DNA from 4 places in the Kitasatospora sp. NPDC057518 genome. Region 1 is predicted to be linked to each of the others. Evidence: riboswitches for the same ligand, from Rfam matches in the RefSeq annotation. Region 1 holds a riboswitch; each other region holds the start of a gene.
What was found. A riboswitch is a leader RNA that binds a small molecule or an ion and turns the genes downstream of it on or off. The one in region 1 is predicted to bind cobalamin.
Positions count from the first base shown of each region.

Region 2: it holds a riboswitch for cobalamin, as region 1 does, so the genes downstream of both, ACFU7Z_RS07520 (cobalamin biosynthesis protein) here and ACFU7Z_RS24610 (prenyltransferase/squalene oxidase repeat-containing protein) in region 1, are expected to answer to the same signal.
Region 3: it holds a riboswitch for cobalamin, as region 1 does, so the genes downstream of both, ACFU7Z_RS30075 (HoxN/HupN/NixA family nickel/cobalt transporter) here and ACFU7Z_RS24610 (prenyltransferase/squalene oxidase repeat-containing protein) in region 1, are expected to answer to the same signal.
Region 4: it holds a riboswitch for cobalamin, as region 1 does, so the genes downstream of both, ACFU7Z_RS21040 (ribonucleoside-diphosphate reductase subunit alpha) here and ACFU7Z_RS24610 (prenyltransferase/squalene oxidase repeat-containing protein) in region 1, are expected to answer to the same signal.

Region 1 is NZ_JBHVEU010000256.1:586-8,013, forward strand. Features, by position in the region: gene ACFU7Z_RS24605 (hypothetical protein) at 1-871, opposite strand, end outside; cobalamin riboswitch at 1,004-1,080, opposite strand; cobalamin riboswitch at 1,159-1,303, shown strand; gene ACFU7Z_RS24610 (prenyltransferase/squalene oxidase repeat-containing protein) at 1,411-4,200, shown strand; gene ACFU7Z_RS24615 (hypothetical protein) at 4,197-5,285, shown strand; gene ACFU7Z_RS24620 (CbiQ family ECF transporter T component) at 5,290-6,528, shown strand; gene ACFU7Z_RS24625 (ABC transporter ATP-binding protein) at 6,525-7,428, shown strand, end outside.
Region 2 is NZ_JBHVEU010000046.1:22,368-29,795, reverse strand. Features, by position in the region: gene ACFU7Z_RS07530 (hypothetical protein) at 1-683, opposite strand, end outside; gene ACFU7Z_RS07525 (alpha/beta hydrolase family protein) at 1,351-2,457, opposite strand; cobalamin riboswitch at 2,782-2,915, shown strand; gene ACFU7Z_RS07520 (cobalamin biosynthesis protein) at 3,023-4,036, shown strand; gene ACFU7Z_RS07515 (cobyric acid synthase) at 4,033-5,547, shown strand; gene ACFU7Z_RS07510 (putative cobaltochelatase) at 5,648-7,428, shown strand, end outside.
Region 3 is NZ_JBHVEU010000377.1:1,231-8,658, reverse strand. Features, by position in the region: gene ACFU7Z_RS30095 (putative quinol monooxygenase) at 1-313, shown strand, start outside; gene ACFU7Z_RS30090 (AAA family ATPase) at 385-2,391, shown strand; gene ACFU7Z_RS30085 (hypothetical protein) at 2,437-4,110, opposite strand; gene ACFU7Z_RS30080 (metalloregulator ArsR/SmtB family transcription factor) at 4,233-4,616, opposite strand; cobalamin riboswitch at 4,699-4,912, shown strand; gene ACFU7Z_RS30075 (HoxN/HupN/NixA family nickel/cobalt transporter) at 4,943-6,058, shown strand; gene rpmG (50S ribosomal protein L33) at 6,125-6,289, opposite strand; gene rpmB (50S ribosomal protein L28) at 6,434-6,670, shown strand; gene rpsN (30S ribosomal protein S14) at 6,670-6,975, shown strand; gene ACFU7Z_RS30055 (CobW family GTP-binding protein) at 6,981-7,428, shown strand, end outside.
Region 4 is NZ_JBHVEU010000199.1:1,254-8,681, reverse strand. Features, by position in the region: gene ACFU7Z_RS21060 (glycosyltransferase family 2 protein) at 1-963, opposite strand, end outside; gene ACFU7Z_RS21055 (hypothetical protein) at 1,044-1,814, opposite strand; gene ACFU7Z_RS21050 (glycoside hydrolase family 26 protein) at 1,984-3,438, opposite strand; gene ACFU7Z_RS21045 (hypothetical protein) at 3,579-4,460, opposite strand; cobalamin riboswitch at 4,875-5,019, shown strand; gene ACFU7Z_RS21040 (ribonucleoside-diphosphate reductase subunit alpha) at 5,212-7,428, shown strand, end outside.

The DNA.
Region 1 (7,428 bases):
TGCCCTGGGGGTTGATGCCGCAGGCGTTGAGGCCGGACACGGCCCAGCCGTTGGAGTCGGTGTTCACCCCGAACATGGCGTTGAAGGCGCCGGAGGAGGCGAGTTTGCCCTTGAGGAAGTTCTTGGCGGCGACGACCGCGGAATCGGTGTTGGGCACTCCGGCGGTGCAGAGGGAGGCCATGGCGGCACCCGTCATGTCGATGTCGCCACCCTGGGCGAGTGCCGTCGGGTCGCCCGCGGCCTTGCTGTAGTTCCAGCCGCCGTCGTTGTGCTGGTTGGCGCGCACGGCCGTGACGGAGGCGTCGAGCAGCGGCTGCGGGGCGCGCTGGGCGCCGGCCTGGGTCCTGGCGCCGGCGAGGGCGAGCAGGCCGAAGACGGTGCCGTTGAAGTTGGCGGACGGGCCGTAGTAGCCGGGTTCGGCGGTCTGCCAGTAGGCGGTGAGGTCGGCGAGGAGGTTGCGGCCGGGGCCGACGCGGGCGGGGTCGATGCCGGCCGCGTAGGCGTTGAGGACGGCGCGCTCGTAGTCCGTGGCCACGGGCGAGGTGCCGGGCCAGCCGGGGGCGGCGAGCTGGTTGCGGTAGACGAGGCGGGCGTTCCTGCCGGTGTCCCCGCCGGGGGTCACGTCGGCGGCGGCCGTTCCGGCGGCGGCGAGCGCGCTGAACGCCCACTCGTTGGAGAGTCCGCCGCCGGTGACGTAGCTGCCGTCGGCGGCCTGGAGGGACTTCAGGTACGTGACGCCGGTGCTCTTGGAGGTGGCTATCTGGGCCGGGGTGGCCGTCGCGTGGGCGGGGACGGCGGAGAGCAGCAGGGCTCCGGCCGTCAGCGCGACGGTGGTCGCCGAGGCGGCGCGGGACGGGGTGGGGAGGGGCACGGGACAGGCTCCTTGGGGTGGCGGGCGCCGACCCTGCCCCGGGACTCCCACGTCCGCTCGGGGCGCGCGACTGCCGGAGCGGTCGCCGCCCGGATCGCGTGGGCCGGCATTCGCCGTGGTGCGTGGCCGGGCGGGCATTCGGGCTCGGGACGGCACGGTCACCGCCCCACACCGCTGCGCGTCAGCCCCGGGTTCGCACCGGGTTCCCCCGCTCGGCCACCGCGGACGCTACCGCACAGGTCCGTCGCCCGACGAGGTGATGTGATCGACCTGACGCCCCGTTGACTCTCCGTCGGTCAGCGTGGTCTGATGAACCGATTTTTTGCCCTCGGCATTCAGGGGAAGCCGGTCCAACTCCGGCGCTGACCCGCAACCGTGGACCCACCTGAGGGTGGGTGAGCCGGAATGCCTGGACCGGGGGTCTGTTCACAGAGCACTTGCGTCGTCGCGGACTACGACGCGGTTTCGACGGCCCCCGTGCCCGCGGGCGACCGTCGGCTGCGCCGTCGCCTCGCGTGTCGACCGACCAGGGAGTCGTCGTGAGGGTCAGCAGCAATCGCACACGTCACAGAAACCGGGACCTCGCCTCGCTGGTGGTCGCCGGCACCGTCGCCGTCGCCGCCTGCGGCACGGTCCTGCTCGGGTACCCGGGTACCGCCTCGGCCGACCCGATCGAGCAGTGCACGGCGACGACGGGCGCGATCGTCGCCGTCGACTTCACCCACTGGGGCGGCGGCGTCGTCCGGGGCTGCGACGCCCACCCCACGACGGGCATGAACCTGCTGCACAACGCCGGCTTCACCACGACCGGCACCGAGCACGACGGACCGGCCTTCATCTGCCGGCTCGGGACCGGGACCTTCAACGGCGGCGCCCAGTACCCGACACCGGCCGAGGAGCCGTGCGTCAACACCCCGCAGGCCACCGCGTACTGGTCGTACTGGATCGCCGAACCCGGCCAACAGACCTGGTCCTACAGCCGGTTCGGGGCCGGCACGCAGAAGCCCGAGCCCGGCGAGGTCGAGGCCTGGGTCTACGGCGGTACGGACATCGGTGGCACCAGCGGGGCGCCGAACTTCACCCCGGACTCCGTCCGCGCCAGGAACGGCGGCCCCTCGCCCTCCGCCTCCCCTTCGGCAACCCCGACCACGAGCCCGAGCCCCACCGGATCCCCCTCCGCCACGGGCGACCCGGCGGCCGCCGCGGCCTGGCTGGCCGGCCAACTCGTCGGCGGCGACCACATGGAGAACTGGGCCGCCCCGGGGCCCGACTACCCCCGGACCGCCCTCACCGCCATCGCGCTCGCGGCGGCGGGGACGCAGGACCCGGCGCTGCGCAAGGTGGTCGCCTTCCTCGACGCCCACACCGACGCGTTCCTGCACCCCGACGGGCCGACCGGCGCGCCGGACACCAGGGCCGCCGTCCTGCTGGCCCTCGTCGCCGAGAGCACCGGCCGCGACCCGCGCGCCTTCGGCGGCCACGACCTGGTCGCCGCGCTCACCGACCACGTCTGCACGGGGGCGGGGGAGAACGGCAGGTGCACCGCCGCCGGGGACTTCCTCGGCGCGTCCTCGCCCTGGGTCCAGTCCCTCGGCGTCATCGCCCTCCAGCGCGCCGGCGTGACGCCGCCCGCCCCGGCCCTCGCCCGGTTCGCGGCCTTCCAGTGCGCCGACGGCGGCATGGCCGGTTCGATGATCGTCGCGGGTGACCACTGCGAGTCCGACCCGTCCGCCACCGCGATCGCCGCCCTCGCCCTGCGGACCGCCCCCGGCTACGAAGCGGCCGCCAGGAAGGCCGCCGACCAGCTCGCGGCGAGCCAGCAGCCCGACGGCTCCCTCCTCCCGTACCCCGGCGCCCCCGGCGACACCACCAGCACCGCGATCGCCGCCCAGGTCTTCCGGGCCACCGGCCAGGACGCCCACCGGGCCGCCGCCACCGCCTGGCTCGCCGCCCGCCAGGGCAAGGACGGCGGCCTCGGCCCCGACGAGTCGACCACCGACCCGGACGCCGTCGCCACCGAGCAGGCCCTCCTGGCCCTCACCGGTACCGACCTCACCACCGTCCGGCACAACCCGGACGGCCCCACCACCACGCCGACCCCGCCCGCGGGGAGGAAACCCGACGCGGCCAGGGGGAGCGCCTACCTCACCGACCCGGCCCGGCTGATCGACGGCCACTACTACGAGGGCTTCCCGGCCTTCGCCGACTTCGGCCTGACCATCGACGGGGCCTACGCCCTCGCCGCGACCGGCACCGACGACGCCGCGCTGCGCCGGATCGTCGACTTCCTCGACCAGCAGGGCAAGGACGCGAGCGAGCGCACCGTCAACGACTGGACCGCGATCGGCACCGAGTACGCCGGCGGCGGGTCCATCGGCAAGGAGGCGCTGCTCGCCCAGGCCGTCGGCCGCAACCCGCGGGACTTCGGCGGCCACGACCTGATCGCCGCCCTCGCCGCGCTGGTGTGCGCCAAGGCCGACGCGACCACCGGCTGCGCCGCCCCGGGCAACTACGCCTACGCCACCTCCGTCTTCTCCCAGGCGCTCGCCGTCATGGCCCAGCTCCGGGCCGGGGAGTCCACCAGCGCCGCCCCCGCGATCGCCTACCTGAAGGGCCTCCAGCACCCGGACGGCTCCTGGCCGAGCCTGATCCCCGCCACCGGCGACTCCGACGTGGACAGCACGGCGATGGCCGTCATGGCCCTCGCCCTCGTCCCCGGGGACGAGGCCGCCCGGGCGGTCGACCAGGGGCTCGGCTGGCTCGCCGCGCGGCAGCTGCCCGACGGCGGCTTCCCCGGCGCGTCCGGCGACTCCACCAACTCGGCCGCGCTGGCCGTCCAGGGCATGACGCTGCGCCAGGCCGCCTACGGTGGACAGATCGCCAAGGCGCTCGACTTCCTCGCCGGGCAGCAGAACGGCGACGGCGGGTTCAACGTCGCGGCGGCCGGGCAGCGGGGGTCGGACGTCCGCGCGTCCACACAGGTGCTGGGCGGTGCCACCGGCATCTCCTTCGGGACGCTGTCCCGCGACCTCGCGGGCACGCCGACGCCTACTCCCACCGGGACGCCGACAGGTACCCCGACGGGGACGTCCTCCCCGACGGGTTCGCCCACCACGACCGGGCCGGCCCCGGCCACCGACGCCCCGTCGTCCGGCGGTGTCGCCGAGGCCGGGGGCGTACCGGTGCGGACCGGTTCAGGCGGCCTGGCCAGTACCGGAAGCCAGGCACTGGCGCTGACGGCGGGAGCCGGCGCGCTGACCGCGCTCGGCGCCGGGGCCGTCCTCGTCGCCCGTCGCCGCACCGCGGCCGCCCCGGGGCGTCACCGGTGAGCCGGGGACTCGGCACGCGCCTCGCCCGGCTGTCCGGGGCGGCGTCGCTGACCTTCGCCCTCGCCTTCGGCGGCGTCGCCGCGGGCACCACCCCGGCCGCCGCGACCCCGTTGCCGATCGAGCAGTGCACCACCACCTCCGGTGCCGTACTCGCCGTGGACTTCGGCAAGTGGGGCGGCCCGCTGCTGCGCTCCTGCGGGACCACGCCCACCACCGGGTTCACCCTGCTCAACCAGGGCGGTTGGAAGACCACCGGCACCGGCCACGACGGCCCGGCCTTCATCTGCCGGATCGGCTACAGCGGCTTCCAGGGCGGCAAGCAGTACCCGACGCCGGAGCAGGAGAAGTGCGTCCTGACGCCCCCGGCCACCGCGTACTGGTCGTACTGGCACGCCGATCCGGGCCAGAACGAGTGGTCCTACAGCCAGCTCGGCGCGATGCTCTACAAGCCGAAGCCCGGCAGCGTCGACCTGTGGATCTTCGGCGGCACCAACGTCGAGGGCACCGAAGGCCGTCCGACGATCTCGCCGGACAGTGTCCGGGCCCACAACTCCAGCCCGGGCGGGCAGCCGGCCGACCCGGGCCAGGGCACGACGGGTGGTTCCGGCGGAGCGGCGGGCGGATCCGGTACGACGGGCGGCAGCGGCTCCGGTGCGACCGGCGGCTCCGGGTCAACCGGGGGCACTGGCTCAACCGGCGGCCGGGCCCCGGCCCCCGCCGCGCCTCAGCCCGGCGGAGCCCGTCCGCCCGCGTCCGCCGCGACCCCGGGGACGGACCCCGCCATCCCCGAGGACGGCAGCACCCCGCCGGGTGCGCCCGACCCCACGCCGGTGCCGGCCGAGCCGTCCACCGCCCCGCCGACCGACGCCCCGAGCGACCAGTCGACACCGCAGACGGCCGCGGCCGAGGCCGGGCCCACGTCCGCGGCAGCCGTGCCCGGCGGGGTGGTGGACGCCAACCCGGTGGCCGACGCACCGCACGACTCCGGGTCGATGGTCCCCGCCGTGCTCGGCTCGGTCCTCGTCGTGGCGCTGGGCGTGGCCACGGTGGTGGCCGCCCGGCGCCGCCGCCGACGGGCCGAGTGATCCGGTGGGCACGCTCGACAAGCGCGAGTCCGGCTCCCCGCAGCGCGCCCCCGGGCGGGCCGCGGGGGGCCGGCGCATCCCGCGCAACCTCCACCCGCTGGCCTGGTGGGCCTGGGCGCTGGCCCTGGCGACGGCGGCCAGCCGCACCACCAACCCGCTGCTGCTCCTGCTCGTCCTCGCCGTGCTCGGCTTCGTGGTCACCGCCCGCCGCAGCGAGGCGCCGTGGGCGCGCGGGTTCGCCTACTACCTGTGGCTGGCCCTGACGGTGGTGGCGATCCGGATGGTCTTCCGGTGCGTCTTCGCCACCGGTGTCACCCCGCACGACCACCTGCTCTTCTCCCTGCCGCACATCCCGACCCCCGCCTGGTACGCGGGCATCGAGATCGGCGGCCCGGTCTCGCTGGAGGCCACGCTCTCGGCGGCCTTCGACGGGCTGCGGCTGGCCTGTCTGATCTGCTGCATCGGCGCCGCGAACACCCTGGCGAACCCCAAGCGGGCGCTGCGGGTGCTGCCGGGGGCCCTGTACGAGCTTGGCGTCGCCGTGACGGTGTCGCTCAGCGTCGCGCCCCAGCTGGTGCAGAGCGTCCAACGCGTCGCCCGGGCACGGCGGTTGCGTGCCGGGCGGCGCAAGGGCGTCCGCGCCCTGCGCAGCATCGTGGTGCCGGTCCTGGAGGACGCGCTGGAGCGTTCGCTCAGCCTCGCGGCCGCGATGGACTCGCGCGGCTACGGGCGTTCCGGCACCGCCTCGCGCCGCTCCCGCCGGCTGACCGGCGCGCTGATGCTGCTCGGCATGTGCGGCCTGTGCGCCGGGGTGTACGGGCTGCTGGACGGGACGGCCCCGGCCGCGCTCGGCCTGCCCGCCTTCCTCGCGGGCGCCGTGCTCTGCGTGGCGGGCCTGCTGCTCGGCGGGCGGCGGGTGCGGCGCACCACCTACCGGCCGGACCGCTGGCGGGCCGCCGAGTGGGGCGTGGCCGGCTGCGGGGTGACCGCCGCCGTGCTGCTGTTCGCCACCGTCGGTTACGACGCCACCGACCTCAACCCCTCGCTGTACCCGCTGACTTGGCCGACTCTGCCGCTCGTCCCGGTGCTCGCCCTGCTGCTGGCGGGGGCGGCCGGGATCGTCTCGCCGCCGCCCGGCCGGACGCCCGGACCCGCCGCCGGGCCGGGGCCGCGCCCGGCCGCACGTCCCGACGCCGCCCCCATCGACCGCACCGACCGCACGACCTCCGAGGTGAGCACGTGATCCGATTCGACCGGGTCGGCGTGGTGTACGACGGCGAGAGCACGCCCGTCCTGCGCGACGTCGACCTGCACATCCCGGAGGGCGAGCTCTGCCTGGTGGTCGGCCGCACCGGCGTCGGCAAGTCGACCCTGCTCGGCGCCGTCAACGGACTGGTGCCGCACTTCACCGGCGGCACCCTGCGCGGCCGGGTCACCGTGGACGGCCGCGACACCGCCCACCACCCGCCGCGCGAACTCGCCGACGTGGTCGGCGTGGTCGGGCAGGACCCGCTGGCCGGCTTCACCACCGACACGGTGGAGGAGGAACTGGCGTACGTCATGGAGCAGTTGGCGATCCCGCCGGAGACCATGCGCAAGCGCGTCGAGGAGACCCTGGACCTGCTCGGCCTGGCCGACCTGCGCCACCGGGCCCTGTACGAGCTCTCCGGCGGCCAGCAGCAGCGCGTCGCCATCGGCTCGGTGCTCACCGCGCACCCGCGCGTCCTGGTGCTGGACGAGCCGACCTCCGCGCTCGACCCGACCGCCGCCGAGGAGGTGCTGGCCGCGATCACCCGGCTGGTCCACGACCTCGGCGTGACCGTCCTGTTGGCCGAGCACCGCCTGGAGCGGGTCGTCCAGTATGCCGACCGGGTCGCCTACCTGCCCGGCGACGGGACGGTCGTGCACGGCCCCCCGGCCGAGGTCTTCCGGGACACCGCGATCGCGCCGCCCGTCGTCGACCTCGGCCGACTGGCCGGCTGGCGGCCGCTGCCGCTGTCCGTCCGGGACGCCCGCCGGGCCGCCGCGCCGCTGCGGGAGAGGCTCACGGACCTGCCGGTTCCCCCGCCGCGCCGGGCAGCGGTGGCGGGGGAACCGGTGCTGGAGGCGACGGGGGTCGTCGTCCGGTACGGGCCGGTGGCCG
Region 2 (7,428 bases), on a different contig from region 1:
GCGTCGTTCCTGCGCACCAGGGCGCCGACGGCCGCCAGGCCGTCCAGCATCCAGTCCAGGACGGCGGCCACGTCCGAGGGCGCGGCGGGGGTGTCGATCTGCGGCGCACGGCAGGTGCCGCGGACGGCGGAGACGGCCGAGGCCGCGTGCGGCACCGGCGACAGGCCGGGTCCGCCGAGGCCGGTGCCGACCCGGCGCTCGTCCAGGCCGCGGCGCAGCAGCTCCAGCAGCTCGCTCTCGGCGACCGGGCCGTCCACCAGGTGCAGGAAGGACAGCAGCTGCGGGGCCTGGTCCACGGCCTGCCCGGCCAGGACGGCGAAGACGCCGCGCAGCGCCGCGGGCGGCACCGGGGCGAGCAGGGTCCAGGCGTCGAACAGCGCCGACCAGCCGCGCACCACGGCCTCGTCGTCGTGCTCCCAGGCGTGCAGGCGCCAGCCGGGGCCGGCTCCGCCGTCCCGGGCCTCCACCAGGCCCACCAGCAGCGCCTGCCCCCAGGCCTTGGCGGCGGCACCGACCGTCATGGCCAGGGCCCGGCCCGCCGCGCGGGCGTCGTCCGGGAGCAGCTCGCCGCGCTTGTCGACCTCGGCCAGCTCACCGGCCCAGCGGGCGACCCGGACGGCGTCCACCAGCATCCGGCGGGCCAGCGGCGCCAGCTCGGACGGTGCCGGAAAGCCCTCCGGCACGGGAACCCTGCCCCGCCCGGGAGCCGGAGCGGGCCCTCGTCGCCGGGGTACTGCGTTACGGGGGACTCCCGCCCCGCCCGGCCTGCCACCGGCGGGCCGTTGGGCCGTTCCGGGGAGACGGGTCACCGTCGCACCGGTACCGATCGTCGGCGGGAGCGGGGCATCACGGTCGCGCGGGTTCCGAGACGTCACGTCGAGCAGTCTTCCCCTTGTACCGGCCTTCTGTCACATCCGGTTGTCCGTACGACCGGGCGACCGCCGGTGGCACCTCCGCAAGATCGGGCAACAACGGCAAACCGCCTGGCCGGAAACGTGTGACCTGCCCATGCCATGGGGGGCGGGCCGGTTGCCGGGAATGCTCGGGCGGTCACCGTGCGTACGGGTGGGGGGTAAGGGGCCGGGCCAAATATTGCTCCTGACAGCCGAGGGGCCCGCACGGGGGCGTTTCGGCCCGGCGACGCCCGGCAGGACTGTCCAGCCCGAATCCGGACGGATGGCGGGCGGCGTGATCGGGATCGAGCCGCACCGGAAGTCGGCCGGGCCGACTTTTCACGCGGGCCCGGAGGAATGGGAGGAACGTTCATTCCCGGACGGGGGGAATCGCACCGGGAAAAGCGGCGGGGACCAGCCGAAAACGCCCTCGCGCACAGGGGGGGTGGTTGAGCCCCTAGAGGAGCGGGGTGAGCCAGCGGCGGAGGAGTTCGGTGTAGCGGTCGGGGGCGGTGTTCCAGAGGGTGGCGTGGTCGGCGCCGGGGAAGGGTTGGAGGCTCACCACGTCGCGGCGGGCGGCGGCCAGCTTCTCGGCGGTGCCGAAGGGCGCGATCCGGTCCTCGGGGCTGTGCAGGAGGAGGGTCGGCACCCGCAGGTCGGTGCCGTCGGCGATGCGGCCGAAGTCGGCGAGGTCGACCCCGGTGCGGCCCTCGGCGGCGAGGGCGCCGAGCTCGGCGGCGACGCCCTGGAAGCCGGCCCGGGCGGCGTCCCGGCGGGCGGAGGCGGGCAGGTCGAGCACGGGCGAGTCGAGGATCAGGCCGCGGACGGCGTGCGACCAGGCGGAGCGGGCCACGGTCTGCAGCACGATGGTCGCGCCGACGGACCAGCCGTACAGGATCACCTTGCCCGCGCCGCTGTCGAGCGCCAGCCGCACCGCCGCCTCGATGTCGCGCCACTCGGTCTCGCCGAAGTGGCTGAGCCCGTCCGGGGAGGCGGGGGCGCCCCGGTCGCCGCGGTAGGTGACGGCGAGGGCGGGCAGGCCGAGCCGGTCGAGGACGGGGAGCACCGGGAGGGTCTGCCGGCGGTCGTCGCCGGGGCCGTGCACCAGGATCACCCAGGTGCCGCGCTTGCCGTCGAGCCGCCAGGCGGGGAGGGCGCCGAGCTCGCCGTCGGCGGTGGTGTCGGCGAAGGCCAGGCCGAGCGCCTCGGTGGGGTCGCCGAGGTGGACCCGCGGGGTGAAGCGGACCTCGGTGCCGGGGACGAGGGTGCCCCGGTCGGCGCGGACCAGTCGGCGGGTGACGCCCTGTTCGTCGGCGTGCAGCACCTCCTCGACGACCGCGTGCCCGCCGTCCGCCCACTCCACCGCCCAGCGGCCGGGACGCAGGCTCGCGGGGCCGCGGGTGAAGGTGACCCGGCCGGCGGCGAGGGCGCGGACCTGGACCGGCCCGGACTCCTGGACGGCGGTCACCGGACGGACCATCCGCTCGGAGGCCCGGCGGCCGACCACCAGCACGGCGGCCCCCACCGCGGCGGCCGCCACGACGGCGGCGGTTCCCCAACGCATCTCGCTCCCCGCTCTGTTGTTCACGGACGTTCTTCACGGACGTTGTTCACGGACCGGACGGTGTTCGAGCCCCAGTTCACCGGCGCTCCGCCCGACCGGCCACCGGGCTGGGCCGTCCGGGTCACCCGGCGGGCGCTCCCGGGGTGCTCAGGGCGGTACTCAGGGCGGTACTCAGGGGGTGCCGGTGGCGAGGGTCGGGGCGGGGCCGCGCCGGGCGATCCGACCGGGCGTCAGCGGCGTCCCCGTGTGACCAACCCCTCCGTGACCTCGGTTGACTCCCGGTTCGGGCCCGTGATGGGATCCTGGGGCCAAACGGAGGCATGGAGAGGAAGCCGGTGGAAGTCCGGCGCGGTCCCGCCACTGTCACCGGGGAGCACGCTCGGAACATCGCCACGGCGGGCCGTCGACGGCTGCTGGAAGGCTCCGGGGGTGCGTTCGACCCGGAAGCCAGGAGACTCTCGCCGCCGTCACGTCGATCCAGGGCGCGGACCCTGAGTGAGGACACGCACGCGATGCAGGCTGCCCCGCCCGGCCGGACTCCGAGCTGCCCTCCGCCGTGCGGCCGATGACCCCGCGCGCGCCTTCCCCCGCTCCGCGCCCGCTGACCCGAGCCTCGCGCCCGCTGGCCCGCGCCGCCGTGTTCGCGCTCGGCGCCGCCGCGGGCTACGCCGCCGACGCCCGCTTCGCCGACCCCCGCCGGGGCCACCCGGTGGCCGTCTTCGGCAGCGCCGCGACCCGGCTGGAGCGGCGGTTGTGGCGCGACGACCGTGCCGCCGGGGCCGGGTACACCGCGCTGTGCGTGGGCGCGGTCACGGCGGGCGCGCTCGCCCTGGACCGTACGGTGGGCCGACGCCCGCTGGGCCGGGCGGCGCTGGCGGCGGCCGCGACCTGGACGGTGCTCGGCGGCACCTCGCTGACCCGGGAGGCCCGCACCATCGGCCGCTCACTGGCCGCCGGCGACCTCGCCGCCGCCCGGGAGCGGCTGCCGCACCTGTGCGGGCGGGACCCGAGCGCGCTGGACGGGCAGCAGATCGCCCGGGCGGTGGTCGAGTCGGTGGCCGAGAACACCGCCGACGCCGTGGTGAACGCGCTGACCTGGGGCGCCCTGGCCGGCACCCCCGGCCTGCTGGCCTTCCGCGCCGTGAACACCCTGGACGCCATGGTCGGCCACCGCTCGCCCCGCTACGCCCGGTTCGGCTGGGCCTCGGCCCGGCTGGACGACGTGGCGGGCTGGCCGGGCGCCCGGCTGACGGCGCTGCTGACGGTGGCCGCCGCCCCCGAGCCCCGGACCGCCTGGCGGGTCTGGCGGCGCGACGGCTCCGCGCACCCGAGCCCGAACGCGGGCCAGGCCGAATCGGCGTTCGCCGGCGCGGTGGGCGTCCGACTGGGCGGCACGCTGCGGTACGGCGAGCGGGTGGAGCACCGGCCCGTCCTGGGCGCGGAGCTGCGGCCGGTGACGGTGGACGACATCGAGCGGGCCTGCGCGCTCTCCCGGCGGGTGGGCGCACTGGCGCTGGGTACGACGGTCGCGGGGCACGTCCTGCTGCGGGCACTGCTGAAGAAGAGGGGACGGGTATGAGCAACGCACTGCTGGTCGCGGGGACGACCTCGGACGCGGGCAAGAGCGTGGTGACGGCCGGGATCTGCCGGTGGCTCGCCCGCCAGGGCGTACGGGTCGCGCCGTTCAAGGCGCAGAACATGTCGCTCAACTCCTTCGTCACCGCCGACGGCGCCGAGATCGGCCGCGCCCAGGCGATGCAGGCGCAGGCCGCCCGGGTGGAGCCGGAGGCGGCGATGAACCCGGTGCTGCTCAAGCCGGGCGCGGACGGCCGCAGCCAGGTGGTGCTGCTCGGCCGACCGGTGGCCGAGGTCGGCGCGCTGGACTACCGCGAGCGCAAGCCCGTCCTGCTGGAGCGCGCCCTGGAGTGCCTGGCCGACCTGCGCGGCCGCTACGACGTGGTGGTCTGCGAGGGCGCGGGATCGCCCGCCGAGATCAACCTGCGCGACCGCGACATCGCCAACATGGGCCTGGCCACGGCCGCCGCCCTGCCGGTGGTGGTGGTCGGGGACATCGACCGCGGCGGGGTCTTCGCGGCGATGTACGGGACGCTGGCGCTGCTGTCGGCGGAGGACCAGCGGCACGTGGCGGGCTGGTTCGTCAACAAGTTCCGCGGCGACGCGCGGCTGCTGGCGCCCGGGCTGGAGATGCTGCACGAGCTGACCGGCCGTCCGGTGCTGGGCACGCTGCCGATGCTGCCCGGGCTCTGGCTGGACGCCGAGGACTCGCTGGACCTGTCCACCGTGGCGGACCGGGCGGACGGGCCCGGGCCGCTCGGCGCGGACGTGCTGCGGGTGGCCGTGGTGCGCTTCCCCCGGCTGTCCAACTTCACCGACATGGACGCGCTCGCGCAGGAGCCGGGCGTGCTGGTCCGCTGGGCGACCAGGCCGGAGGAGCTGGCCGACGCCGACCTGGTGGTGCTGCCCGGTACCCGGGCCACCGTCGCGGACCTCGCCTGGCTGCGCGAGCGCGGCCTGGAGCCGGCCCTGAAGGCGCGGGTGGCGGCCGGACTGCCGGTCCTCGGGGTCTGCGGCGGCTACCAGATGCTGGCGCACTCCATCGTGGACGAGGTCGAGTCGAAGGCGGGCGCCGTCGACGGTCTCGGGCTGCTGCCGACGCGGGTGCGGTTCGGCGTCGAGAAGGTGCTGGCGCGGCCGGTCGGCGAGGCGTTCGGGCAGCGGGTCGAGGGCTACGAGATCCACCACGGGGTGGTGACCGTGGAGGGGGGCAGTCCCTTCCTGGACGGCTGCCGGGTCGGCCCGGTCTGGGGCACCACCTGGCACGGCGCGCTGGAGAACGACGGGTTCCGCCGCGAACTCCTGCGCGAGGTCGCCGAGTTGTCCGGCCGGGCGTTCGTCCCGGCGCCGGACACCTCCTTCGCCGCGGCGCGCGAGGCCCGGCTGGACCGGCTGGGCGACCTGATCGAGGAGCACGCGGACACCGACGCGCTGTGGAAGCTGATCGAGGGCGGGGTGCCGGCGGCCGGATCGCTGCCGTTCCTCCCGCCCGGGGCCCCTGGGAGTGACGCATGAGCCGGACACGGACGCAGGGCTGGGCAGGACCGCCGAACCGGGCGGGGCGGCAGGGCCGGGCACGATCACAGAGTCAGGCACGACAGGACTGGGGTACGGCATGAGTGACGTCCGCTATCCGTTCACCGCGATCGTCGGCATGGCCGACCTGCGGCTCGGACTGCTGCTGAACGCGGTCTCCCCGGCCGTGGGCGGCGTGCTGGTGCGCGGCGAGAAGGGCACCGCGAAGTCGACCATGGTGCGCGCGCTGGCCGGCCTGCTGCCGTCCATCGCCACCGTGGACGACTGCCGCTTCGCCTGCGACCCGGCCGCGCCCGACCCGCAGTGCCCGGACGGGCCGCACGACTCCCCGTCCTCCTCCGAACGGCCCTCCCAGCTGGTCGAGTTGCCGGTCGGCGTGGCCGAGGACCGGATCGTCGGCTCGCTCGACCTGGAGCGGGCGCTGGCCGAGGGCGTCAAGGCCTACGAGCCCGGACTGCTCGCCCGGGCGCACCGCGGCGTGCTCTACATCGACGAGGTGAACCTGCTCCAGGACCACGTGGTGGACCTGCTGCTGGACGCCGCCGCGATGGGCCGCTCGTACGTCGAGCGCGAGGGCGTGTCGGTGCGGCACGCGGCCCGGTTCCTGCTGGTCGGCACCATGAACCCGGAGGAGGGCGAGCTGCGGCCGCAGCTGCTCGACCGGTTCGGCCTGACCGTCGAGATCGCCGCCACCCGGGACCCGGCCGAGCGCGCCGAGGTGGTCCGCCGTCGGCTCGGGTACGACGCGGACCCGGCCGGCTTCGCCGCGCGGTTCGCCGAGGAGGAGCGGGCGCTCGCCGAACGCATCACCGCGGCACGGGAGTTGCTGCCCAAGGTCGAGCTGACCGATGTGGCGCTGCGTCAGATCACCGCCGTGTGCGCCGCGTTCGAGGTGGACGGGCTGCGCGCGGACATCGTGATGGCCCGCACCGCCGTCGCGCTGGCCGCCTGGGACGGGCGCACCGAGGTGCTGGAGGAGGACGTCCGCAAGGCCGCCCAGCTGGCACTGCCGCACCGCCGCCGCCGCAACCCCTTCGACGCGCCCGGGCTGGACGAGGAGCAGCTGGACCGGACGCTGGAGGAGCACGCCCAGCAGGAGGAGCCGGAGCCCGAGGACGACGGGCCCGGCCCGGACGGCGACGGTGGCGGCAGCGACGACGGCGACGGGCCGGAGGGCGGCCCGGACGGGGGCGGCCCCGACGGCGGCGGCGCGCCCGAGCCGTCCGACGGCGGCCCCGAGGCGCCCGAGGCGCCCTCCCCCGAGGACCCCGCCTCCGATGGCCCCGAGGCACCCGCACAGCCGCCCGTACCGGCCCAACACCCGGCCCCCGCGCGGGAGTCGGCGCCGGTCGCGGCCGGCGACCCGTACCGGACGCGGCTGTTCACCGTGAAGGGCACCGGGCACGGCGCCCAGGGCCGCCGCTCCCCCGCCGAGACCACCGGCGGGCACACCATCCGCGCCCGCCGCCCGCAGGGCGCGCTCGCCCGGCTGCACCTGACCGCGACCCTCCAGGCCGCCGCGCCGCACCAGGCCGCGCGCGGGCGCAGCGGGCGGGCGCTGGTGGTGCACAAGGACGACTTCCGCGAACAGGTGCGCCAGGGACGGGAGTCCAACCTGGTGCTGTTCGTGGTGGACGCCTCCGGCTCGATGGCCGCCCGGCAGCGGATGACCGCCGTCAAGGGCGCGGTGCTGTCGCTGCTGATGGACGCCTACCAGCGCCGCGACAAGATCGGCATGATCACCTTCCGGGGCTCGGGCGCCGAGCTGGCACTGCCGCCCACCTCCTCGGTGGAGGTCGGCGCGGCCCGGCTGGAGTCGCTGCCCACCGGCGGGCGGACCCCGCTGGCCGCCGGCCTGCT
Region 3 (7,428 bases), on a different contig from region 1:
GGTCAAGTTCGCGGTCCGCCCCGAGCGCGCCGACGAGTGGCTCGACCTGGTCGACGGTTTCACCCAGGCCACCCGCAGCGAGCCCGGCAACCTCTTCTTCGAGTGGTCCCGCAGCGTCGACAACGCCAACGAGTTCGTCCTGGTCGAGGCGTTCCGCGACGGCGACGCCGGCAAGGAGCACGTGGAGTCCGCGCACTTCACCAAGGCCATGGACGAGATGTCGTACGCCGTGGCCGCCAAGCCGCAGATCGTCTCGATCGAGATCCCCGGCATGGACGGCTGGGGCGAGATGGGCGAGATCACCCCCCGGTGACACCGGAGCGCACCTCCGGCCGGGTGCCCAGCCCGTAGGCTGGGGCCCGGGCGGCCGGAGGGAGCAGGCGGATGGAGCGGCACGAGGTGGCCAACACCGTGTCAGGCGCCACGGTGGGCGGCCATGTGGTGCAGGCCGGGAGCATCGGGTCGGTGCACCTCCACCAGCCGCCGACGGTGCCGACGCCCCGTCAGGTGCGCGCGCCGCACGGCCCGTTCGTCAACCGTGAACCGGAGTTCGCCGCACTGGCCGGCGCGCTGGACCGGGTCGAGGAGGGCGGACTCGGGGTCGTGGTGTTCACCGGCCTCGGCGGGGTCGGGAAGACCGAGCTGATCGCCAAGTTCACCGAGCGCCACCGGGAGCGCTTCCCCGGCGGGGACCTCTACGCCGACCTGAAGGCCTACCGGCACCAGGGCGGGGTGGACCTCCCCGGGCTGCTGGCCGGCTTCCTGCGCGCCCTGGGCGCCGAGCCCCCGGCCGTGGAGGCCGAGCGGTTCACGGCCTTCCGCACCGCCACCGCCGGGCGCCGGTGCCTGTTCTTCCTGGACAACGTCGAGCACGCCGCGGAGGTCCGGGCGCTGCTCCCCGCCTGCGGGCTGGTGGTGGTCGCGAGCCGGCGGCGGCTGCCCGCGCTGCGGATGGACGGCGCCGAGGTGCGCCGACTCGGGCCGCTGAGCGCGGCGGCGGGCGCCGAACTGGTGCGGGGCTGGGTGGGCTCCGGGCGGGGAACCGACGGGGAACTGGCCGAACTGGTCGAGCTGTGCGGCGGGTTGCCGCTCGCGCTGAACGCGGTCGGGAGCCAGCTGCTGGACCGGGACAGCCTGCCGGTCGGCCGGGTGGTGGCCGAACTGCACGACCGGGAGGGCAGGTTGGCGATGCTGGAGGACGAGGAGAGCGATCTCGGCGCGACGTACGACCTGGTCCACGAGCGGCTGTCGGCGCCGGGCCGGGCGCTCTACCAGCTGATCGGCGTGCACCCCGGCCCCTTCGTGTCCGCCGAACTGGCGCGGGCGGTCGGCGTCGAGCGCGCCGAGCAGGCGGTCAGGGAGCTGCGTGGCGTCCACGTGCTCGACGAGGTGGTGGACGACGACGGCGAGGACCGATTCCGGGCCCACGACGTGGTGCGGCTGCACGCCTACGGCCGGACGCGGGAGCTGCCCGACCGCGCCGGGCTCCTCGCCGGCGTCGTGGCGTACTTCCGGGGCCGTGCCTCGCTCGCCGACCGGACGATGGGCAGGGACCGGCTCCGGCTGCAGGACCCGAGCGGCGACGACCTGCCCGGCTTCGCCTCCGACGCCGCGGCCCTGGAGTGGCTGTACGCCGAACGCGCCGACTTCCGCGCGGTGGTGGAGGAGGCGGCCGCGCAGGGGTGGCACGGCGAGGTGTGGCGGCTCTGCGAGTCGCTCTGGCCGCTGTACCACGGCCGCAAGCTCTACGATGACTGGATCGCCACCCACCGGCTCGGCATCGAGTCGGCCCAGTGGGACAACCAGCCGGCCGCCGTGGTCAAGATGCGCAACCAGCTCGCCCGCGCCCACCAGGAGCGCAAGGAGTACCGGCTCGCCGCCGAGCAGCTGGCGCTCGCCACGGAGCTGGTCCCGTTGGTGACGAACCGCCGGGTGGTCGGGGTGCTCTACGAGACCGACGGCCTGCTCTGCCTGGCCGACGGCCGCCCGGGCGACGCGGTGGAGCGCTTCACCCTGGCCCTGGCGGAGAACCGGGGCGACGACCACGGCGAGATCGTCCAGAGCTACAACCTGGCGCAGGCGCTGATCGCCGACGGCCGTCCGGAGGAGGCGCTGACCCTGCTGGCCGAGGCCACCGCCCGGGCCGGGCGGACGCGGGACACCGACATGCTGATGAAGCTGCCGCTGGTCCGGGCCCGGGCCCACCGGGCGCTCGGGCAGCTGGACCTCGCCGTCGCCCACGCGGACGACTGCGCCCGGCGGGCCAAGGAGCGGAACCAGTACGCGAAGGAGGCGCAGGCCCACACCCTGCTCGTCACCCTCGCCGAGGAGCTGGACGACGCGGAGCTGGCGGAGCGCAGCCGCGAGCGGCTGCGGCAGCTGGCGGGCTGAGGGGCGGTCCGGGCCGAGGGGCGGTCCGTAGCGGGCCAGGCGGGGTCAGGGCCCGGTGTGGAAGGACACCCGGGTGCGGTGCCCGCCGGTGCGGACGGTGAGTCCGTGCTCGGGGAGGCCGGCCGGGTCGCCGCCGTCGGCGAGCCAGCAGGCCACGGCGGAGCCGAGCAGCAGCGGGTCGACGGCGGGATCGGGGCGGCCCCAGTCCGGTTCGGCGCGGGCCTCCAGCAGCCGGCCGCCGTGCAGCCGGAGCAGGTGGCGGGCCGGGCCGAGGGCGGCCACCGCGACGGCGAGGCCGGGCAGTTCGGCGGCGGTGTCGGCGAGCCAGCGGGTGGCGGGGCGTTCGGCGTGCGCCTCGGTGCGGGCGATCACCTCGGCCGTGTAGCGCAGGGCGTCGCCCGGGTGCTCGTCGGTGAGGGCGTGGAAGCCGCGCGGGGTGTGGTCGTCCGGGTGGAAGGGGTAGCGCCGCAGGCTCACCTCGGTCCCCTCGGTGCTGCCCTCGACGTCGTACGCGGTGGGCCACTCGGCGGCCCCGGGGCAGGGGACGGGCCTGGGGTAGGGCGGCAGGGCCGGTTCGTCCCCGGGTTCGTCCAGGCCGTCCAGGAAGGAGTAGAGCAGCGGGCGCAGCAGCCGGGCGGATTCGCCGCGGTGGGCGAGCGAGCGGTCGGTGATCTCGCGCAGGCCGGCCGGGGCCTCGGCGAGGGCCTGTTCGAGCTGGGCGGCGAGGTCCCCGTCCGGGTCGAGGACGGGGGCGGCCTGGCCGAAGGCGTAGCTGGGGGAGCGCGGGTCGAGTTCGGCGGCGCCGGTGGCGACGAGCATGGTGCGGTGTTCCAGGGCGGCGCCGTAGACGGTGACCGAGCCGTGGTCGCCGATCACGCAGTCGGCGGCGACGAGCGCGGCCTGCCAGCCCTGGTGGGGCGGGATCAGGCGCAGGCCCATCCGGCGGGCGTCGTCGAGCAGCGCCCCGGGGGCGTGGCGGCTCCACACGTTGGGGTGCAGGACGACGGCCACCGTGTACTCGTCGGCGGGCAGTTGGCGGACGAGCCGCCGGGGCAGGTCGGGGTGGCGGCCGAATAACGAGTGCTCGCTCCAGGTGGAGCTGACGACGACGAGCCGTCGGCCGCCGACGGCGCCGAGCGCGGCGCGGTAGCCGTCCCGGGAGCGCCGGCTGGCGAGCATCCGGTCGAAGCACGGGTCGCCGACCACCCGGGCGACGTCCAGGGCCTCGGGGCAGGAGGTCCGCAGCCGGTCCAGCTGTTCGGGGTGGGAGAGCCCGAGGACGTCCACGAACACCCGCCCGCGGTGGGTGAGTTCGTTGCGGGACAGGCCGGCGGCGCTGACCGTGTCGCCGGTGGACTCGGTGACCAGGCGGTTGTAGCCGGCGCCGTGCGGCAGGACGACGAGGCGGGCGTCCAGGTGGTGCATGGAGGAGTGGACGGCGCAGGCGACGGCCAGGTCGAAGCGGTGGCGGACGGCGTCGTCCCAGTCCAGCACGGTGAAGCCGGACAGGCCGTGCAGGTACTCGTCCAGGGCGCGGTCGGCGAAGACGGAACCGGGGTTGACGGTGAAGTACCACTCGATGCCGTGCGGGCTCAGCAGGGAGAGGACGTCCAGCACCCGGGTGGCCGAGGTGAGGGTGCGGGCGACCGCCAGCACGCGGGCCTTGACCGGGTCGGTGTTCCAGCGGTCGGCGGGCCAGGCATGGGGGTGGGACGGCACATCATGATCGTACTGGCCGGGGCCGTTCGCGGCGCGCCTTCCCGAGCGGGAGTCAGCGGCCCGGGCGGGAGTCGGCGGACCGAGCGGGAGTCGGCAGGTCGGGCAGGCGTCGGCGGGAGGGGTCAGCCCACTGCCGCGCTGGGCTCGTGGTGCTCGGCGGCGGCGCACTCGTCGAGGAGGGGGCGCATGGCCTCGTCCACGAGCCGGTAGCGCACCACTCGTCCGTCCCGGTCGCCGGTGACCACGCCGGCCGTGCGGAGCAGCCGCAGGGCCTGGGAGACGGCGGGGTCGCGCATGCCGGTGGCCACCGCGAGGTCGCTGACGGCGAGCGGGCCGGCCCGGTGGAGGGCGAGCAGCAGGGCGAGCCGTCCGGGGTCGGCGAGCAGGGAGAACCGCTCGGCCCAGGACCGGACGTGCGCGGGGTCGCCGATCGCGGCGATGGCCTCGCAGACCCGGTGCCCGTCGATGGTGCGGTGGCCCGCGCGGTCGGCCGGTACGAGATGCATGCGGACATTCTTGCAGGCGGTCGCCTGTGATCCTGGACACCTGCGCAGGTGCGCAGCCTTGCACGGGTCGGGGCGCGGCCCCTACGGTGTTCCCCGCCGTGGTGCTCGGGAAGACCGGTGACGGACCCTCAGGGGTCCCAGCCCGGAGCGGCCCTCGCCACTGTGATCGGGTCGTTCCTCCGCCCGCGGAGGAACGTCGTCCGTGCCCACGGAGCCACTGGGTGCCTCGCGCACCTGGGAAGGCGGGCACGGGTATCCCGTCAGCCAGGAGACCGGCCACGGCATCTCACGAGGTTTTCCACGAGGTGCTGGAGCGTGATCCGCAGATGACCCTGCCCGAAACCGTTGCCGCCGGCGCGAAGCCGGCCCCTTCCGTGCTGCCCAGCTTCAGATGGCGGCGCGAGGACACCGTCCGTACGGCCGGGCTGATGGCGGTGATCGTGGCCATGCACGTGGTGGCCTTCGGCACGCTGATCTTCCTGGTCGCGCCCGAGCGGTACGCGGTCGGTACCCAGGTCTTCGGGGTGGGCCTCGGCATCACCGCGTACACCCTCGGTATGCGGCACGCCTTCGACGCCGACCACATCGCGGTGATCGACAACACCACCCGCAAGCTGATGGCGGACGGCAAGCGGCCGGTCTCGGTGGGCTTCTGGTTCGCCCTCGGGCACTCCTCGATGGTGGTGCTGATGGCCGCCCTGGTGGCGGGCGGCGCGCAGCTGGCGAACACGCTGATGGACGACGAGTCGGCCACCCACAAGTGGCTGGGCGTGATCGGGACGACCACCTCCGGCGTGTTCCTCTACCTGATCGGCGCGCTCAACCTGGCGGCGCTGCTCGGCATCCTCAGGGTGTTCCGCTCGATGCGGGCCGGGAAGTTCGACGAGAAGGAGCTGGAGGCGCACCTCGACTCGCGCGGCTTCATGGCCCGGGTGCTGAACCGGGCGACCCGTTCGATCACCCGGCCGGGGCAGATGTTCCCGGTGGGCATGGTGCTGGGCCTGGGCTTCGACACGGCGACCGAGGTCACCCTGATGGTGATGGCCGGCTCGGGCGCGGCCTCCGGGCTGCCCTGGTACGCGATCGTCTGCCTGCCGCTGCTGTTCGCGGCGGGGATGAGCCTGTTCGACACCCTGGACGGGACGTTCATGAACTTCGCGTACCAGTGGGCCTTCGCCAACCCGGTCCGGAAGGTGTACTACAACCTGACCATCACGGGTCTGTCGATCGCGGTGGCCTTCATCATCGGCACCATCGAGCTGGTCGGGGTGCTGCACGAGAAGCTCGACCTGACCGACCCGGTCACCGGGTTCGTCGCGGACATCTCGCTGGACAACGTGGGCTACGCGATCGCCGGGCTGTTCGTGGTCGTCTGGGCGATCGCGATCGGGTACTGGAAGCTCGCCCGGGTCGAGCAGCGCTGGACGCCCGAGGGCTCCTGAGCCGAGCGGCCCGGCCGCCCACGGCGCCTCCCCGAGTCCGGGGAGGCGCCGTTCGCGTGTCCGGGGTCAGCGCTCCTCGCGGAAGTCGACGTGCCGGCCCGCGGCCGGGTCGTACTTGCGCAGGACCATCCGGTCCGGGTCGTTGCGGCGGTTCTTGCGGGTCACGTACGTGAAGCCGGTGCCGGCGGTGGAGCGGAGCCTGATCACCGGGCGCAGTTCGCTGCGGGCCATGGGACGTCCTCCTGGGGTCTGGGGGTCGGGGTCTCGGGGTCCGGTCCGAGGGGTTGGCTCGAACCGTACATCGAAATGGAAGTCATTTTCATCTGGTGTAACGTGAGCCCGGTCCTGCCCATTCCCGGACGCCAGGGAGCACCCATGTCCGCCCGCTGCCAACTCACCGGCCGCCGGCCCGGCTTCGGCAACGCGATCTCGCACTCGCACCGCCGCACCGGCCGCCGCTTCGACCCCAACATCCAGCGCAAGCGCTACTGGCTGCCCGGCGAGGGCCGGTACGTCCGGCTGGCGCTGAGCGCCAAGGGCATCCGCACCGTCGACGCGATCGGCATCGAGGCCGCCGTCGCCCGCATCCGCGCCCGGGGGGAGAAGGTCTGATGGCCAAGCAGAGCAAGATCGCCAAGAACGAGCGGCGGCGCGCCGTCGTCGCCCGCCACGCCGAGCGCCGGGCCGAGCTCAAGCGGACCATCGCCCACCCCGGCACCGGCCCCGCCGAGCGCGCCGCCGCCCAGGCCGAGCTCGCCCGCCAGCCGCGCGACGCCAGCGCCACCCGGGTCCGCAACCGGGACGCCGTGGATGGCCGGCCCCGCGGCTACCTGCGGGCCTTCGGCCTCTCCCGGGTCAACCTGCGCGCCCACGCCCACGCCGGGCACCTGCCCGGCGTCCGCAAGGCGAGCTGGTGAGCGCCGTGGACGGGACCAGGCTGCCGGTGGTGGTCGTCGCCGGCCTGCACGCGGAGCAGCGCCGGGCCGCCGTCGAGGAACTGGCGGCGGCCGCGGTGGACGCCGTGGTCCTGCACCACGACCTGCGGGACGCCGCGCTCGGCACCGTCCGCCGCGAGCTGCGCGACGCCGCCGGGGCCTTCGACGTGGCCGACGTCCCGCTGGCGAACGACTGCCCGTGCTGCGCCCTGCGCGAGGACCTGCTGCCCCGGCTGCTGGAGATCGCCGACGGCGGCCGGTACGGACTGGCGATCGTCGAACTGTGGGGCGGCAGCGACCCGCACCCCGCGGTCGAGGTGATCGCCGGGGGAGAGGTGGACGGGAGGCGGCTCGACGACGCCGTCGAACTGGCGGGCGTGGTCACCGCCGTCGACCCGGACCGGCTGGTCGGCGAGCTCTCCGTCCCCGACGACC
Region 4 (7,428 bases), on a different contig from region 1:
GGGGTAGCGCTGGCAGAAGTTGAGCGCCATCTGGGCGTCCTCGACGATCGTCTTCGGCCCGAAGTCCCAGCCGATGGTGGCCTCCACCGAGGAGCGCACGATCAGCAGCTCTCCGTGCACGCCCGCGATCGGGGTGCCGGTGCCGGTCATCGCCCGGAAGCGGGCGATGTCGTCGGCCGGGCGGATCGCGTCGGCGAGCCAGGTGAAGGTGGAGACGGCGTTCTCGCGCGGGTACGTCAGGATGCCCTGCGCCATGTGCTTGGCGTCGTCCCCGGCCCGGCGCTGCCGGTTGACGAACTGGGCGACGGCGGCGGCGGTGTCCGGGCCGACGCCGGTGTCGTCGTCCATGTGCAGCACCCAGACGTCGTCCTCCGCCTCGCCCTCCTCGATCCGCAGCTCGTGCGAGTAGTGGTTGGCGCGGGCCTTGAACTTGGTCCCGTTGGGCGTCTCGTACGCCTTCGGTACGGTCACCACGCGGATCAGCTGGTGGCGCTCGGCGAGCTCGTCGATCTTCTCCGCGGCGGCGCAGCCCTCCTCGGTGAGGATGTCCACCCGCATCCACGGGAAGTACGGCGGAAGGTGCTCGACGTACGAGAGCACCGAGCGTTCCAGCGCCGGGTAGGTGTCGTGGCGGCCGATCGTCGGCACCAGCACGATCAGGAAGTCGTCCTCGACGGGCGCGGCCGGGGTCATCCGGCTGACCTTGCGCAGCCGGCGACGGACCATCAGCACGCCCTGGAAACCGATCAGCACACCGAAGACCGGCATGCCCCACAGGATGGTGATGGCCCAGCCGAGCGGAGTGGGATTGGGCACGTACGCCCACACCGAGAACGCGAAGATGATCGCGAAGGAGATGTAGAACGGGGTCACCCGGGGCTTCCACGACATCTGTCGCTCGGCGAGCCGGGCGGCCTCGCGGGACGTGGTCAGCACCGCCCGCTCGGCGGTTGTCGATGACATGGCGAAAGAAGTTCCTCGTCTGGTGTCGTCTCAGCCCCCGGCGGGGCACGGATCGTTCGCGGGCGGTCGGCCCCGGGCGGTCAGCCCTGGGGCGGACGGTCCGCGGGCGGCGGTACGACGGGACCGGGCTGCACCGGGCCGGGGGCCGGCGCGCCGGGCTGCGACGAGGCGGCGGGCCACGGCTGGACCGGCTGCTGCTGCGGGTACGGCATCGGCGGCGGGCCCGGCACGGGCTGCCCCCAACCGGGCTGGGGCTGCTGCTGGGGCTGTCCGGGCAGGGTCTGCGGCCAGGCCGGCTGCGGCTGCGAGTACGGCTGGGGCTGGGGCTGCGAGTACGGCTGGGGCTGGGGCTGCCCCCAGGCGGCGGGATACGGCTGGGGCTGGAACGGCTGCGGCGCGGGGGCCACCGCCGCTCGCGGCTGCTCCCGCCAGACCGACCGGGCCAGCAGCACGATCAGCGCCGCGGTGACGACCACCCCGAGCCCGAAGGTGGCGAGCTTGAGCCAGCCCTCGGTGGTGCCGGTGAACCACTTCTGCTGCGGCTCGTCCAGGAGCGCGCCGGTCAGGCTGCGCACCCGGTTGTACCCCTCGACCAGCGCGACGCCGGCCGCCACCCCGAGCGCCCAGTCGCGCCCGCGGATCAGGAGGACGCCCGAGACCAGGTAGAGCAGGCCGTAGTTGAGGCTCCCGGTCTCGGCGGCCACCGAGGAACCGCCGTAGTAGAAGACGCCCTTGAGGTAGGTGGCGACACCGACCTGGCCGAAGCAGTTGTACCCGGCCCAGCCGAGCAGCACCACGCCCCAGCAGACGGCCACCGCGCCGGCCGCGCGCATCGGACCCGTACGTGTCATCCCGTATCCCCCGCCCCCTCCGGGCCCGTCCCGGCCGTTCGCCCCGCCCTCGGCTTCGCCGCCACAGGATGCCACACGGCGCAACGGAGCCGGAATTCCACCCGTTCAGCGGATCCCCGCGGTGCGGCGGACCTCACAGCGCCGAGCACCGTACGAACGTGCCGTCGGCTCAGCGCACGTGCAGGCCGCCCCAGTCGACGTTCGCGCCGAACGGGCCGGAACCGCCGGTGAGCGCCAGCGGACTGCGGTACGTGGCGGTGACGTCCGCGGCCGAGTTGCGCGGCTGGTCCGGGGTCAGGTTGTTCGCGGTGAGCGACTGCCCCCACACCGTCCAGATCGTCCAGGGTGTGCGCCGCAGGGTCTCCGGCTGACGGGAGTTGACCGGGACGGCGAAGGACTCGGCCAGCATCCGCGGCTTGCCGTAGGCGGAGAGCCCGTCGTAGTACCGCTTGGTCCACACCTCGCCGGTGCCGATCGGGTGCGCCGGGCTGCCGCTGTAGTCGTCCACCCCGACCACGTCGACGAACTGGGTGCCCGGGTAGTAGTCCCAGGGGTCCACGCCCGGGGCACCGTCCCAGGACACCGGGGTCCAGACGAACAGCAGGTTGTGCAACCCCCTGGTCTCCACCAGGTACTTGTAGGTGATCCTCCACAGCGCCTGGTAGTCGGCCGGTTTCTGGCCCGCCCACCAGAACCGGCGGGAGCAGTCCAGCACGTTCATCTCGTGGTACGGGCGCAGCAGCACCGGCACGTCCCGGGAGGCCAGGTACTCCAGGTGGTCGGCCAGATAGGACAGGTCGGTGATCAGCGCGCGGTACTCGGGGGTGTCGTGCGCGCCGTCCACGACCCGGCCGAACCAGTCGGGGTCCTTGGCCGCCGGCGAGTTCGAACAGAGCACCCGGTCGAAGGACTTGACGTCCGAACCGGGGTAGGGCTGGTGGAAGGACATGCCGACGATCCCGGCCGGGCCGCCGCCGTTGTCCGGAAGTTCGGTGCTGCTGCCGTCGCAGTTCTGCTGCACGCCCGCCGCGCCGTAGCCGCCGTCCTCCGCGCGCGGGTGGCCGTTCCAGACGGCGGAGAGCAGGTCGACGGCGTCGTCAGTGTACTGCCAGCCGGCCCGGCACGTGGGCCAGCGGCCGGCCGAGTAGGAGCGCGGATTGCCGACGCCCCAGCCGTTCTGGCCGTAGCCGGGACCGAGGTCGGTCTCCACGAAGCCGGGCAGCTTGCCGGTGATGTCGGCGGCCTTCTTGTAGTAGTAGCCGACCTGCTTGGTGCCCCGGTAGTCCCCGTACTCGGGGTTGTTGCGCTCGTTGTGCGCCTCGACGTGCTGGCCGATCACCGTGCCGCCGCTCTGCCCGGTACGGGCCTGGGCCTCCAGGTCGGCGAGGAACTGCTGGACGGCGCGGGCGTTCGGCGAGGCCTGCGGGTCCCGGGCGAGCAGGTCCCGGCCCACCTCCGGCGGCAGGGTACGCCCGGGGAGGCCGACCGACACCGGGACCCTCGGGGGCTGTTCGCCCTCCGCCCTGCCGTCGTGGTCCAGCAGGGCGACCGCTCCCGCGGCGATGACGATCCCGGCCGCGGCCAGGACGGCCGGCTTGCCGCGCAGGGCTCTGGGCAGGGCCACGGACCGCTCCTCCGGTTGCTCGCCGGCGCCGCCCCCCACGGACGCAACCGGAACACACATGCGAAATGACTGTTCCGAGAGCCTGCCACACTCCCCCGGCCCCGGCGAACGAACCGCCGGGGCCGGGGTGTCACGGCGGGTCAGCCCGCCGGGGTGCCCTGGACGCCGGGCGCGGCCGAGGACGCGGCCTTGGCGCGCTTGAGCAACTGCCCCTTCACGTGCTCGGTGAACCCGGCGGCCGCGGCGGTCGCCGTGGCGTCCGGAGCGTTGCCGCCCTTCGCCGAGCCCTCGACCGTGAAGTAGCCGTACCGGCCCAGGCTGTTGTGGGTGCCGGTACAACCCGGACCGGCACAGAACGCCGGCGAACCGGGGGCGGGCGCGCCCTTGAGCTGACCGGCGAAGTTCTTCAGCGCGGTCTCGGCCTGGAGCTTGTGCTCGAAGACCGCCACCCCGACGGTGACCGCGCTGTCCCCGGAGACGTACGTCGCCCGGAGCACCTGCTGGCACCCCTGGTCGCCGAGCACCTTGCCCAGCCCTCCGGTCGTGGAGTTCCCGTCCCAACAGGGCGAGTCCAGCGACACGACGGTGCGGTTCCAGGTGGCGCCGTTGATCGTCACCTGGAGCGCGGAGAACAGCGCTCCCGCGTCCTGCGGCGCCGGGTCGGTGGCAGCCTCCCAGATCGGCTTCGACGGGTCGTCCGGCGTACCGGACGTGCTCGGGGGGACGGTCGGCTGGGTGGATTTCGCGACGGTCGGGGAACCGTCGTCCTTCTTGCCCTGGAGCAGCACCACACCGCCCGCGACCAGGCCGCCCACCACGGCGACCGCGGCCACCACACCGACGGCCTTCATCCGGCGACGGCGTTTGCCCTCGACCTCGTTGCGGTCCGCCAGCGCGTCCCAGTCCGGCTCGGCCCGCTGCTGCGGGACCGGCTGCTGGGGCTGCTGCTGGAGGTGCCACTGCGGCTGCGGCTGCGCGACGGGCTGGGGCTGCCCGACCGGCTGCGGGTGCGGCTGCCCCACCGGCGGAGCCGGCTGCGGCGGAGGCGCGACCGGGTGCGGCACCGGCGGGATGGGCTGCGCGACCGGCTGCACCGACGGCACCACCGGCCCGTACGAGGCGGGCGGCGGCCCGAAACCCCCGCTCGGCGGCGGTACCGGACCAGGTACCACCGGCTGCTGACTCTGTGCGCCCCCCGGCCCGGCGGGAGGCGTTCCCTGCGGCCCCTGCCCAGGTACGCCAGTTCCGTCGCTCATGCGCCCAGATCGTAGGGCATCCTCGTGAGCGCCGGTCCTCCCGGTGACCATTCCGTATCGAAACCAGGACGGCCCCGGCCCGGTTCCGGGGCTGCCGAGGGCCATCGCGCACCACGTTCCTGGTACTGCCGGTCATCGTCCCGACACGCGGCGCCGTACTACATCTGGGGTCGCTTCAGTGAGACACCACTACATGTATGCTCGCTTCTGCTGTCGATGCAGGGGAACCCGGTGCGAATCCGGGACTGCCCCGCAGCGGTGAGCGGGCGGCTCCAGCAGCCGCACCCCGCGAGTCCGAGTACCTGCCGACGGCGTGCGCCACGGCCCTCCCGCAGAGGCCGCGCCGGCACCAGCAGTACCCCTCCGGGCCTCGCGGGCGGGCCGGGGAGTCACCTCGCGCGACGCTTTTTTGCGTTCGCGCCGTGCTCCCCTGCCCAGATCGGCCCGGTGGCCCCCCGAGCACCGCCGCCGATCGCCGCCAGGAGAGAGCGCCTTGACCACCGCTGCCTCAGCCACCCTGCCCGCCCAGGGCTCCGGTACCGCCTTCACCGACCCGACGGTCTCCGACCCCGGGGGCGCGCTGCTGCGGCTGCTCACCGACCGCAGCACCGACCTCACCGAGGTCGACCCCGGCCATGTCGCCGCCGCCGCGCTGCGCGGCCGCCACGCCGGCTCGGACTTCGCCGAGCTGCGCGGGCTGGCCGTGGACGCCGCCGCGTCGATGATCGCCGAGGACCCCCAGTACTCGAAGCTGGCCGCCCGCCTGCTCGCGCTGGAGATCGTCGACGAGGCGAACAGCCAGGGCTCGGTGTCCTTCTCCGCCTCGATCGCCGTCGGCCACACCGAGGGCCTGATCGGCGACACCACCGCGGACTTCGTCGCCAAGCACGCCGCCGCCCTGGACGCGCTGATCGACACCGCCGGCGACGACCGCTTCGAGTACTTCGGCCTGCGCACCGTGCAGTCCCGCTACCTGCTGCGCCACCCGATCACCCGCAAGGTGATCGAGACCCCGCAGCACTTCCTGCTCCGCGTCGCCTGCGGCCTGGCGGTCGGCGACTCCGAGCAGTCGGTGCGCGAGGTGGCCGAGCTGTACGGCCTGATGAGCCGCCTGGAGTACCTGACCTCCTCGCCGACGCTGTTCAACTCCGGCACCCGGCACCCGCAGATGTCGAGCTGCTACCTGCTCGACTCGCCGCTGGACAATCTGGACTCGATCTACAACCGCTACGCGCAGATCGCCCGCCTGTCCAAGCACGCCGGCGGCATCGGCCTGTCCTACTCGCGCATCCGCTCGCGCGGCAGCCTGATCCGCGGCACCAACGGCAAGTCCAACGGCATCGTGCCGTTCCTGCGCACCCTCGACTCCTCGGTCGCCGCCGTCAACCAGGGCGGCCGCCGCAAGGGCGCGGCCTGCGTCTACCTGGAGACCTGGCACGCCGACATCGAGGAGTTCCTGGAGCTCCGCGACAACACCGGCGAAGAGGCCCGCCGCACCCACAACCTCAACCTGGCGCACTGGATCCCGGACGAGTTCATGCGCCGGGTCAACGCCAACCAGGACTGGTCGCTGTTCTCCCCGGCCGACGTGCCGGAGCTGGTCGACCTGTGGGGCGCCGACTTCGACGAGGCCTACCGCAAGGCCGAGCTGGCCGGCAAGGCCGTCCGCACCATCCCGGCGCAGACCCTGTACGCCCGCATGATGCGCACCCTGGCGCAGACCGGCAACGGCTGGATGACCTTCAAGGACGCCTCCAACCGCGCCGCCAACCAGACCGCCCTGCCGGGCCGCACCGTGCACTCCTCCAACCTGTGCACGGAGATCCTGGAGGTCACGGACGACTCCGAGACCGCCGTCTGCAACCTCGGCTCGGTCAACCTCGGCGCCCACGTGGCCCCCGGTGCCACCGTCGACGACCTGCTCGGCGCCATGGACTGGGAGCGCCTCGACGCCACCGTCCGCACGGCCGTGACGTTCCTCGACCGCGTGGTGGACATCAACTTCTACCCGACCACCGAGGCCGGCACCTCCAACTCCCGCTGGCGGCCGGTCGGCCTCGGCGTGATGGGCCTCCAGGACGTCTTCTTCAAGCTGCGGATCGACTTCGACTCCGCCGAGGCCGCCCGCCTGTCCACGCTGATCGCCGAGCGCATCATGCTCACCGCGTACGAGCGCTCCGCCGACCTGGCCGAGCAGCTCGGCCGCCACGAGGCGTACGGCGAGACCCGCGCCGCCCGCGGCGAGCTGCACATCGACCACTTCCCGACGGCCGCCCCGCAGTGGGCCGACCGCTGGACGGCGCTGCGCGCCCGGATCGCCGAGACCGGCCTGCGCAACTCGCTGCTGCTGGCCATCGCGCCGACCGCGACCATCGCGTCCATCGCCGGCGTGTACGAGTGCATCGAGCCGCAGGTGTCCAACCTGTTCAAGCGCGAGACGCTGTCCGGCGAGTTCCTCCAGGTCAACCCGTACCTGGTGCGCGAGCTCAAGGAGCTCGGCGTCTGGGACCAGCAGACCCGCGACGCCCTGCGCGACGCCAACGGCTCCGTCCAGGACCTGAACTGGCTGCCCGCCGGGGTCCGTTCGCTGTACCGGACGGCCTGGGAGCTGCCGCAGCGCGCGCTGATCGACCTGGCCGCGGCCCGTATGCCGTACCTGGACCAGAGCCAGTCCCTGAACCTGTTCATGGCGGCGCCGACCATCGGCAAGCTCAGCTCGATGTACGCCTACGCG